Regions from separate parts of the Nocardia sp. NPDC055029 genome, predicted to be linked through region 1. Evidence: riboswitches for the same ligand, from Rfam matches in the RefSeq annotation. Region 1 holds a riboswitch; each other region holds the start of a gene.
The links. A riboswitch is a leader RNA that binds a small molecule or an ion and turns the genes downstream of it on or off. The one in region 1 is predicted to bind S-adenosylmethionine.
Positions count from the first base shown of each region.

Region 2: another riboswitch for S-adenosylmethionine. It lies ahead of ACWF9G_RS01480 (bifunctional o-acetylhomoserine/o-acetylserine sulfhydrylase); the one in region 1 lies ahead of ACWF9G_RS05105 (AfsA-related hotdog domain-containing protein).
Region 3: another riboswitch for S-adenosylmethionine. It lies ahead of ACWF9G_RS28445 (aminotransferase class V-fold PLP-dependent enzyme); the one in region 1 lies ahead of ACWF9G_RS05105 (AfsA-related hotdog domain-containing protein).

Region 1 covers NZ_JBSGVQ010000004.1:70,519-73,918, reverse strand. The annotation lists gene ACWF9G_RS05115 (hypothetical protein) at 1-59, opposite strand, end outside; gene ACWF9G_RS05110 (HAD family hydrolase) at 53-784, opposite strand; gene ACWF9G_RS05105 (AfsA-related hotdog domain-containing protein) at 781-1,557, opposite strand; SAM riboswitch class IV at 1,572-1,689, opposite strand; gene ACWF9G_RS05100 (SRPBCC family protein) at 1,834-2,289, shown strand; gene ACWF9G_RS05095 (MarR family winged helix-turn-helix transcriptional regulator) at 2,347-2,796, opposite strand; gene ACWF9G_RS05090 (SMP-30/gluconolactonase/LRE family protein) at 2,911-3,400, shown strand, end outside.
Region 2 covers NZ_JBSGVQ010000001.1:384,073-387,472, forward strand. The annotation lists gene metX (homoserine O-acetyltransferase MetX) at 1-544, opposite strand, end outside; gene ACWF9G_RS01480 (bifunctional o-acetylhomoserine/o-acetylserine sulfhydrylase) at 541-1,857, opposite strand; SAM riboswitch class IV at 1,938-2,048, opposite strand; gene ACWF9G_RS01485 (TetR family transcriptional regulator) at 2,112-2,852, opposite strand; gene ACWF9G_RS01490 (MFS transporter) at 2,986-3,400, shown strand, end outside.
Region 3 covers NZ_JBSGVQ010000042.1:1,753-5,152, forward strand. The annotation lists gene ACWF9G_RS28440 (excalibur calcium-binding domain-containing protein) at 1-467, opposite strand, end outside; gene ACWF9G_RS28445 (aminotransferase class V-fold PLP-dependent enzyme) at 617-1,933, opposite strand; SAM riboswitch class IV at 1,982-2,096, opposite strand; gene ACWF9G_RS28450 (AAA family ATPase) at 2,362-3,400, shown strand, end outside.

The DNA of each region.
Region 1 (3,400 bases):
CTGGGCGGATACAGCGGGCCCTGCGTGGTCGGCGTCAGATCGTAGAGCCGTTTCACCATGCGGACAACACCTTTCGATCGTCGGCGAGTTCGATGCCGTTCACGTCGCCGACCCGGTCACCGAGCCTGCGCCACGCCGCGGTCGCGGCGGCAAGCAGGTGCGGGTCGTCGCCGCGGTGGAAGGGATGCGCGACGATCCACAGAAACGGCAGGTCCGTGCTGTGATCGCCGTAACCCCAGGTGTCGTCGGGGCTGATGCCGTGTTCGCGGAGGTAGGCCACCACCGCTTCGCCTTTGGCCTCGCCGATCATCGGGCGGTGCACCTCGCCGGTCAGCACGCCGTGTTCGTCGAGCACCGGTTCGGTGGCGATGATGTGATCGGCGCCTACCGCGCCGGCCACCGGGGCGATCGCCGGCGCGAACGACCCGGAGAGCAGCACCGTGCGCACACCCGAATCATGATGTGCGCGCAGAGCTTCCAGGGTGTCGAGATAGAACGGCGAACCGTCGGCGGCGAAGGCGCCGAACCAGCGCTTCCCCGATTCCGCGAGCGCGGCGTACTCGACTCCGCGATAGACCCGGTAGTAGTGGCGGTTGATCTCCTCGCGCGGGGTTCCTGCCGCCGCGCGCTCCTTGATCTCGCCGGTGATGCGCGCGTACTCGCCGCCGTCGTCACCGTTCTCGGCGAGCCAGTGCCGCAGGAACGCGAACATGCTCTTGACGGTGATCAGCGTTTCGTCGACATCGAAGAACGCCGCGCCGGCGCCTACTCGCCGCTCGCTCATGCCGACTCCGCCAGGTGCGCGGTGACAGCCTTGGCCGCCTTGGCCCGCTCGATCTGCGCGATGCGCTCGTTGGGCAGCGCGGTGAACTCGACGCGCGAGTCGGCCACGGTCTTGCCGAATTGGCGCACCTCGGTCTCGATGACGAACTGCAGCTTGCCAGGGTCGTCCACCGAGACCGGTGTGAGCCGGGCGTGCAGGGTCGCGGGCAGCGGGAACAGGAACGAGGTGAACCGCAGGTCCACGTTGTTCCACACGATGTAGAAGTGCTCCTGCGGCCTGCGCACGCCGTACTCGAGTTCGAACGCGGCCAGGAACAGCTGGCGCACCGCCTCGATCACCACGATGCCCTGCACGTGCTCGCCGGTCTGATGGTCGAGCAGCAGTTCGTTGTCGCTGTCGAGGCGCAGATCGGCGCGGAAGAGGTTCTCGGCTTCCCTGGTCAGCCCGGCCAGCAGCACATTGGAGTGCTGGTACTTGTGCACGTGATGGCGGCGGGCGGGCTCGGCGATCTCCCCGACCACCCGCAACCCGGCCCCCGCGGTCTGCGCGACATGGTCGAGGTAGTCGAGATCGTGCCGGGTGATGCCCTGCCCCAAGTGCACCGTCAACTCCCGATCGGCCAGGCGGCCGCTACGCAACAGGGCGACGAGGCCCGACACGGTGTGCACCCGGTCGTCCGCGGAGATACCGAGAAACCGGTCGGCCACCACGACGAACGTGGTCGCCACCGTTTCCGGGGCACGGGTGGTGGAGTCGAGTTGGACAACAGACATGGATGAACCCTTCAGAAGGACGCTTATGGCGGGTGGGAACTCCCCCGCCATCCGGTCGTCACCCGGAGCACCCCGCCGCCGATGGAGGGTTGCCGCCCAGCAAGCCGGGGCTCGAAGCTGGAACTCGTGACCGTCGAACGAAAATTATTCGGCCGCAAACCTTTTGAACAGTGTTGCGACCACGCTGCGAAAAATCCGACCACAGGCGGAAGATCCCCTGGTCGACGATGCCTATGCTGTGCGTGACAGTCCGTCACACCCATCCCGGAGGCACCGTTGCCGAACAATCTCGAAGCCAGCATCGACATCGCCGCAGCGCCGGAGAAGGTGTGGTCGATCCTGGCCGACCTGCGCCGCATGCCCGAGCTCAGCCCGACCACGCTGAAGATGATCGCCGTCGGTGGGGTCCGCGACGGCGCCTACACCGTCAATCTGAACAAGGTCGGCTGGAAGGTGTACCCGACCACTTCGCGCATCGTGAGCTACGAGCCCAACAAGTCCATCGCGTTCCGGATGAACGAGAACCGCACGGTGTGGCGCTACGAGCTCGAACCGACCGCTACCGGCACCCGCGTTGTCGAGACCCGCACCGTCGACCCCGTCAAGGGCGTGCCCGCGTGGCTGCGCGGGACGATCAAGGTCGCCCTCGGCGGCGAGGAGAAGTTCGAGGCCGACCTGGTCGCGGGCATGCACGAAACCCTCAGCAAGGTCAAGGCTGTCGCGGAGCGCTGACCCGCACACACCTCGAGAGCCCGCCGGATCTTCCGGCGGGCTCTCGTCGTTTCGGGGTCACGGCAGGTCTTGCCTGATCTCCTCCAGAGCCTCCGCCGTGCGCGTGAGCAGAGCCGTCACCGTCGCGAGCTCCTCGGCGGTGAACCGGGCCGCGAGGTCACGCTCCACCGCGACCGCGTTCACGTCCCCCGCGGCGGTCACCTCCCGGCCTGCCTCGGTCAGCCGGGTCTCCAGCACGTTCTTGTGCCACTCGTGCGGCGTGCGCTCGACCAGGCCACGGTCCTGGAGGTTGGTCAGGACGGTGTTCATGGTCGGCGGCGTCACCCCCGCCAGTCTGGCCAGCGCCGCGGCGGAGATGCCGGGGTTCTCCGCGAGGTGCAGCAGGGCGCTGTACTGCGGGACCGTCAGCCCGGCCGGCTTCAGCGCGGCGGTCTTCGCCGCGATCAGGGCCTGCTCGGCGCGCTTGATATACGTGCCGAGCCTCTCGGCGGCGGGCATGGACGTCATGCGTGCATGGTATCCGCCCGTCATCACGTAATGCCCTTGACGATCATTAGAACTCTAATCTACATTTCTGCCCATTGCTTGATGTTTGGCATTACATCACTGAGAGGCTTCATCATGATCAGGTCCAGCGCCACCATCGCCCTGGCCGTCGCCTGTCTGTCCGCGACGGCGTGCGGAACCGACTCCGCGCCCACGTTGCGCACCGCCTTCGAGCTGCCCGGCAACGCTGTGTATCCCGAGGGCATTGCGCTTGATGCCCGCTCCGGTGACAGCTATATCGGCTCGTTCGCCGACGGCACGGTCTATCGGGCGGCCGCGGGAGCCAAGCGCGCGGAAGTGTTCCTGCCCGCCGGCGCGGACGGCCGTAAGACCACCAACGGCGTGCGGGTCGACCGGGACGGCAGGCTGTGGGTGATCGATTCGGGTGTGGGAGTCGCGGTGTACGACATCGGCTCCCGCGCGCTGCTGGCCCGGTTCGAGGTGGCGGGCGCCGCTCCGCGTTTCGTCAACGATCTCGACTTCGGGGCCGACGGGAGCGCCTATCTGACCGACAGTGTCCGCAATGTCGTCTATCGGGTCACCCCGGACCAAGTGGCCACGGGCC
Region 2 (3,400 bases), on a different contig from region 1:
CGACCCGCTCGGGCTGCCCGACGACCCACTCCAGCACTCGCATGCCGCCCATCGACCCGCCGACGACGGCGCCCAGCCGCTCGATCCCGAGCAGCTCGAGCAGCTGCGCCTCCGCGGTCACCTGGTCACGGATGGTCAGATCGGGAAAGCGCGAGCCCCACGGCGTGCCGTCGGGCGCGAGCGAGGACGGGCCGGTGCTGCCTTTGCAGCCGCCGAGCACGTTGGTCGCGATCACACACCATTCGTCGGTGTCGATCGGCGCGCCGGGCCCGACCATGCCCTCCCACCAGCCGGGCTGCGCGTTGTCCGCGCTGGCGATGACATGCGAGTCACCGGTCAGCGCGTGTTCGACGAGCACCACATTGTCGAGCGTGGGCGAGAGCTCGCCCCAGCGTTGCACCGCCAGCCGCACATCGGGGAGCACGGCGCCGTTCTCCAGCGCCACGTCCCCGATGGCGACCACGCCGAGTCGCCCGTCCGGCGGTGGCAGCAGGGCCACACCGGTTGCGGGACGGGCGATCGGCGATTCGGTGCTCACAGTCACGTCGTCGCCGCCGCGAAACCTGCGCGCAGATCGGCCAGGATGTCGTCGATTCCCTCGATGCCGACGGCGAGCCGGACCAGCCCCGGAGTGACGCCGGAGGCCAGTTGCTCTTCGGGCGTCAACTGCGAGTGCGTGGTCGATGCCGGGTGAATCACGAGAGAACGCACATCACCGATGTTAGCGACATGGCTGTGCAGGCTTAACGCGTCCACGAACTTCTTGCCCGCGTCGACACCGCCGCGCAGCTCGAACGCGACGATCGCGCCCGCGCCCTTGGGTGCGAGCTGCTTGGCCCGCGCGTACCAGGGCGAGGTCTCGAGCCCCGCATAGTACACGGCCTCGACGCCCGGCTGCTCGGCGACGAACTTCGCCACGGCCTCGGCGTTGGACACGTGCCGTTCGACCCGCAGGCTCAGCGTTTCGATGCCCTGGGCGATGAGGAACGCGTTGAACGGCGACACCGCGGCACCCAGATCGCGCAGCAGCTGCACGCGGGCCTTCAGCGCGAAGGCGGGCGCGCCAAGGTCGGCGAACACCGCGCCGTGGTAGCTGGGATCGGGCTCGGTGAAACCGGGGAAGCGCGCGTTGCCGTCGGCGTCGCGCACGGTCCAGTCGAAGGTGCCGCCGTCGACGATCGCGCCCGCGACCGCGGCGCCGTGCCCGCCCAGGTACTTCGTGGCCGAGTGCACGACGATGTCGGCGCCGTTGGCCAGCGGCTGGATCAGGTACGGGGTCGCGACGGTGTTGTCGACGATCAGCGGGATACCGGCCTTGTGCGCCACCTCGGCGATGCCGGGGATGTCGAACACCGCGCTGCTCGGGTTGGCGATGGTCTCGCCGTAGAAGGCCTTGGTGTTGGGCCGGATGGCGGCCTGCCACTGCGCCAGGTCGTCGGGATCCTCGACGAAGGAGACCTCGATGCCGAGCTTGGGCAGCGAGTAGTGGAACAGGTTGTACGTGCCGCCGTAGAGGTGCGGGCTCGACACGATGTGGTCACCGGCGCTGGCCAGGTTCAGGATCGCGTAGGTCTCGGCGGCCTGGCCGGAGGCCAGCAGCAGCGCCGCGACGCCACCCTCGAGCGCGGCGATGCGCTGCTCGACCGCGTCCTGGGTGGGGTTCATGATCCGGGTGTAGATGTTGCCCGGTTCGGCGAGACCGAACAGCGCGGCGGCGTGGTCGGTGTCGCGGAAGGTGTAGGAGGTGGTCTGGTAGATCGGCAGTGCCCGCGCGTTGGTGCTCGCGTCGGGGGCCTGGCCCGCGTGGATCTGCTTGGTCTCGAAGGACCAGTTCTCGGGCAGGGCAGAGTCGGTCATGAATTGCTCCAGGATTGTTTGCCGGTGTCTCGCGTCAGCTGGGTCGGATCGACGGACAACAACACATGGGGGCCTCCTGCAATGCGCGCTTGCTCTCGACCTTCGAGAGCCCGGTCATCACCCGGAGCACCCCACCGCAGCTGGAGGGTTGCCGACCAGCGAGCCGGGGCTTGGCGCTGGTACTCATGACCTTGCCGTCATGTTAACCGGCCATCGTGTCAGCGCGGAAACTTCCCCCGGTTTCGTCGCCTGGATCACTCCGCCGACGGTGTGCCGACCTCTGGCGTGTCGCCGTCGGCGTGCGCACCGCAGACGCGGCGAAGCTCGTGGTAGGCGCGCAGGATGGCGGCCTTGGTCACCCCGGCGGCGGCTTCCGGCGTCGAGCCGAGCAGCTCGTCCTCGATGGCGGCGAGCGAGAGGTGGCACAACATCTGCCAGGTGCCGGCCACCACCCGGACCGAGAAGTCGTCCGGCGTGGTCGCCATCCGCTCGGCGAGTTGCGCGCAGACCGAGACGTTCTTCTTCTCCGCGTATTCGAGGGCGCGCGCGTTCACGGCCTGGCTGGTCCGCATGATCCGCTGCATCTGCTGGAACTGGCGCAGGAACCGGATGCCGTCGGCCTCGGCCTCGGTATCGACGACCTGCAGGTAGGCGTCACACAGCGCCTTGAGTTCGTTGCCGGTGCGCGGTTGCCCGGCGAGTGCGACGGCGACGGTGCCGCCGAACTCGTCGATCGGCGCGAGCACGATGTCTTCCTTGAGCGGGAAGTAGCGGTTGACCGTGCGCGGGGAGACATCGGCGCCCGCGGCGATCTGCTCGACCGTCGTCGCGTCGAAGCCCTGTGTTTCACACAGTCGCAGCCCGACCTCGATGATCGCCGCCTTGGTCTGGAGCTTCTTGCGTTCACGCAGGCCCGCAGGCACGCGGTCGGCCGCGGTGGGGCCTGCCGGTTCGGTCGCCCGGTCCGCGCCGATCGGAGTGGTCGAGTCCAGCATCCCTCCAGATTACCGTCCTGCCTGATTTGTCTGTCCCTTCCCGTCAAATGGCGCAGTCAGACATTTTGCTCTTGACGCCAATTGTCTCGTGGTGCCAGGATTAGGCCAGCCTTCGAGTGACTAGGAGTCCGTGGTGACCGGCATCGAGATAGACGCGAAACCAACTGATACACAACAGAATTCGACGCGATGGTGGGCGCTGGCTGTCCTCGCCTCCGCACAGTTGATGGTGATCCTCGACGCCACCGTCGTCACGATCGCGCTCCCGTTCGCCCAGAAAGACCTCGGCATCAGCGAGGGCGACAAACAGTGGGCGCTCACCGCCTACACCCTGATCTTCGGCGGCCTGCTGTTGCTGGGCGGGCGGATGGCCGACTACCTCGGCCGCAGGCGCATCTTCCTGATCGGCCTGGTCGGGTTCGCCGCCGCGTCGGCGCTGGCCGGGCTCGCCCAGGACGGGTTGCAGCTGTTCCTCGGGCGCGGCTTGCAGGGCGCGTTCGCGGCGTTGCTCGCGCCATCGGCACTGTCGCTGTTGTCGGTGACGTTCA
Region 3 (3,400 bases), on a different contig from region 1:
GCGCGGGCGGCGGCGCAGTTCCTGTAATAGGCGCTGGGGGCGGGCGGCGCATCCGGTTCGGGGACCGCCTCGATACGCGGTGCTGGTACCGGCACTGTCGTCGTCGGTGCAGGGGCGACCACCGGCGGTGGAGGTGGCAGTTCGACCGTAGTCGTCGGGGCGATCGGGGCCGCCGGGATGTCGACGGTGGTGGTCGCCAGGGGCACGACGGTGGTTGTCGTAGCGGTAGGCGGCGGGGTTGTTGTCGTCGAAGTGATTGTAGTTGTGGATGTTTCGGCGATGCGGGTAGTCGAGGTAGCCGAGCTACGCACCTCGGGCGCAGACTCGTCCTCAGCAAGACCGCCGATCGCGGCTAGACCAAGCACTCCGACAACTCCGATCCCGGCCACCACGGGCCAGCGGCGCTTCTTGTCCTGTGGCCTGGGCGGACGAGCCCACGGATCAGGCGGCTGATTCGGTCGAGTCACTATTTCCCCTAAGGTGTCTGAGCACTTCTGCGGGGCTTCATCGCGACTGGCCAGAGGCCCGTTACCCAGTTCTGCGGCGCGTCAAACATTCTCGAGGACGGCGTGCCGAAGCGGGCGGGCCGTTGGGCCCGCCGCGACGGTGGCTCGGTTCAGCCGATGAGGCAGGGGGCGGCGCCTGCGGGGGAATCGGCGGTGAGGGGGCGGGTTTCGGGGGGGGGGTTCCAGAGGCCTTCGGTGGTGGCGTAGGTCCAGGTCGGGCCGGATTCGGTGAGGGTGGCGATGGCCGTGATCAGGCGGTCTACGTCGGTGGCGGTGGTGCCGAGGCCGATGCTGGCGCGGAGGGCGGCGTCGAGGCCGAGGCGGGTGAGGAGGGGGTGGGCGCAGAAGCGGCCGTCGCGGATGCCGATGGCGTGTTCGGCGGAGAGGTAGGCGGCGACCTGGCCGGGGGCGTAGCCGGCGACGGTGAAGGCGACGATGCCGACGCAGTCGGGGCTGTCGGACCAGATGCGGACGATGTCGACGCCGGGAATCGCGGCCAAACCGTCGCGCAGACGGTCGGCCAAAAAGCGTTCGCCGGCAACGAGTTCGGTGGGATCGATGGCGGCCAGCGCGTCACAGGCGGCGGCGATGGCGGCCGCGCCGAGCACGTTCGGCGAGCCCGCCTCGTGCCGCTGCGGTGCCGCGGCCCACTCGACCTGTTCCACACCGACTTCGCGCACCGCGCCACCACCGGCCAGGTACGGCTCGCCCGCGTCGAGCCAGTCCCGCCTGCCGACCAGCACACCGGCGCCGAACGGCGCGTACAGCTTGTGCCCGGAGAAGGCGAGATAGTCGATCCCGTTCTCACGCAGCGAAATCCGGCGATGCGGGGCCAACTGCGCCGCGTCGACGAGAATCCGCGCGCCGCACAGGTGGGCGATGGTGGCCAGCCGCTCCAGCGGCAGCACCTCACCGGTGACATTGGACGCCCCGGTCACCGCGAGCAATGCGGCGGGCTTGCTGCACAATTCGGCGACGACCCGCCGGATCGTCTCCTCGACGGTGTCGGCGGCCTGCACGACCCGACGACCGTGCGCGGTCCACGGCAGGAAGTTCGCGTGATGCTCGATATCGAGCACGACGGTCTCCCCGGGCACGCAGCCTGCCAGCAGGTTCAGCGAATCGGTGGTGTTGCGGGTGAACACGACGACCTGGTCGTCACACGCGTCGACGAACCGGGCGACGGCGCCACGCGAGGCCTCGTAGCACTCGGTGGAGATCCGCGAGGCGTAGCCCGCGCCGCGGTGCACGCTGGCGTAGTACGGCAGCAGCTGCGAGATCCGGTCGGTGACCTGCCGCAACGCGGGCGCGCTCGCCGCGTAGTCGAAGTTGGCGTAGGTGCTTGTGCCGCCCTGCACGAGCGGAACCTGCAGGTCGGCGCCGGACACGGCGGCCAGGGCACAGGTGGGGTCGATTACTGCGGTCATGACGAAATCCCGTCGGCTCAGGGACTCGTTCCCGAAAAGGGTGCTGCGAGTCCGCGCTTGCCGCGCCCACTGCGGACGGCGGCCTGGTCGTCACCCGGAGCACCCCACCGCGGAGGAGGGTTGCCGACCAGCTAGCCGGGGCTTGTCGCTGGTACTCGTGACCTGTTGACGAGAGTGACAGACGATCCAGGGAGCTGTCAACCACCACCATCGGCACGCCCGAACCGACAGGAATCGCCGACGCCGGGTCGCCACGCAACTAGCATCCGACGAAGGCGACGGCTACGCCGACGACTCGGCAGATCAACGTGGCGCTGCGGGTGGGTTCTGATGTCAAACCGGTACACAAGGGGTGAACTTTGCCCGCGATGGACGCCGTACGATCGAGTGAACCGAAATCAGTCCATGCCTTCGATCGGAAGAACACCATGTCACACGCCCTGAGCTCCACACCGGCGGACGTGAACGCCGATCTAGCAGACGAATTCGTCCACCTTGCTCGGTTGGCGATGGCAGGCCGCGAACAGGACGTCACGATGTTCGTCCGCCGCGCCGCGCGCCGGCATCGCACCGACTGCCCCGAGCTCGCCGAGGCCCTGATCGGACTGCTCAGGCAGAACCCGACGCGGGCCAATCCGCTACGCGCCGAACTCGATACGCCGATCCCCGTCGACGGCGACAGCCGCCTGCCGCTGCTGCGGGTCGTGCCGCCCGGCGCCACCGCGGAGGTGCCGATCCTGCCCGCCGAGACCTACCGGGTGCTCACCCAGATCGTCGACGAACGCAAGCAGGCCGACCGTCTCGCCGCCGCCGACCTCACCCCGGCGCGCAGCCTGCTCTTCGTCGGTCCGCCCGGCGTCGGAAAGACCATGGCCGCGGCCTGGCTCGCCCATCAGCTGGAGTTGCCGCTGGTGGTGCTCGACCTGGCCACGATCATGAGCAGCCTGCTCGGCAAGACCGGCACCAACCTGCGCCACGCCATCGACTACGCCAAGCAACGACCCTGCGTGCTGCTGCTCGACGAACTCGACGCGATCGCCAAGCGCCGCGACGACGACCGCGATGTGGGCGAACTCAAACGCCTGGTCACGGTGCTGCTGCAGCAGATCGACGACTGGCCGTCGGGCGCCGGTCTGGTGATCGGCGCGACCAACCACGCCGAGCTCCTCGACCCGGCCGTGTGGCGGCGCTTCGACGTCACCGTCTGCTTCGAGCTGCCGGAGACGACGCAGCGCGGTGAGGCGATCCGCCGCTTCGCCGGCCAACCGCTACCCGATGCCGCCGTTGACGCCGTCGCCATCGCGTCGAAAGGCTTGTCGTTCAACGATATCGAGCGCACGATGCTGCGGTTGCGGCGTCGTTGCGTGCTCGATGACCAGCCGCTGCCGGACTTGATGGCCGAGCATTCCGCGCGTCTGGTAGCTGAACTTTCGCGGACCGATCGGTTACAGCTGGCACAGACCCTGG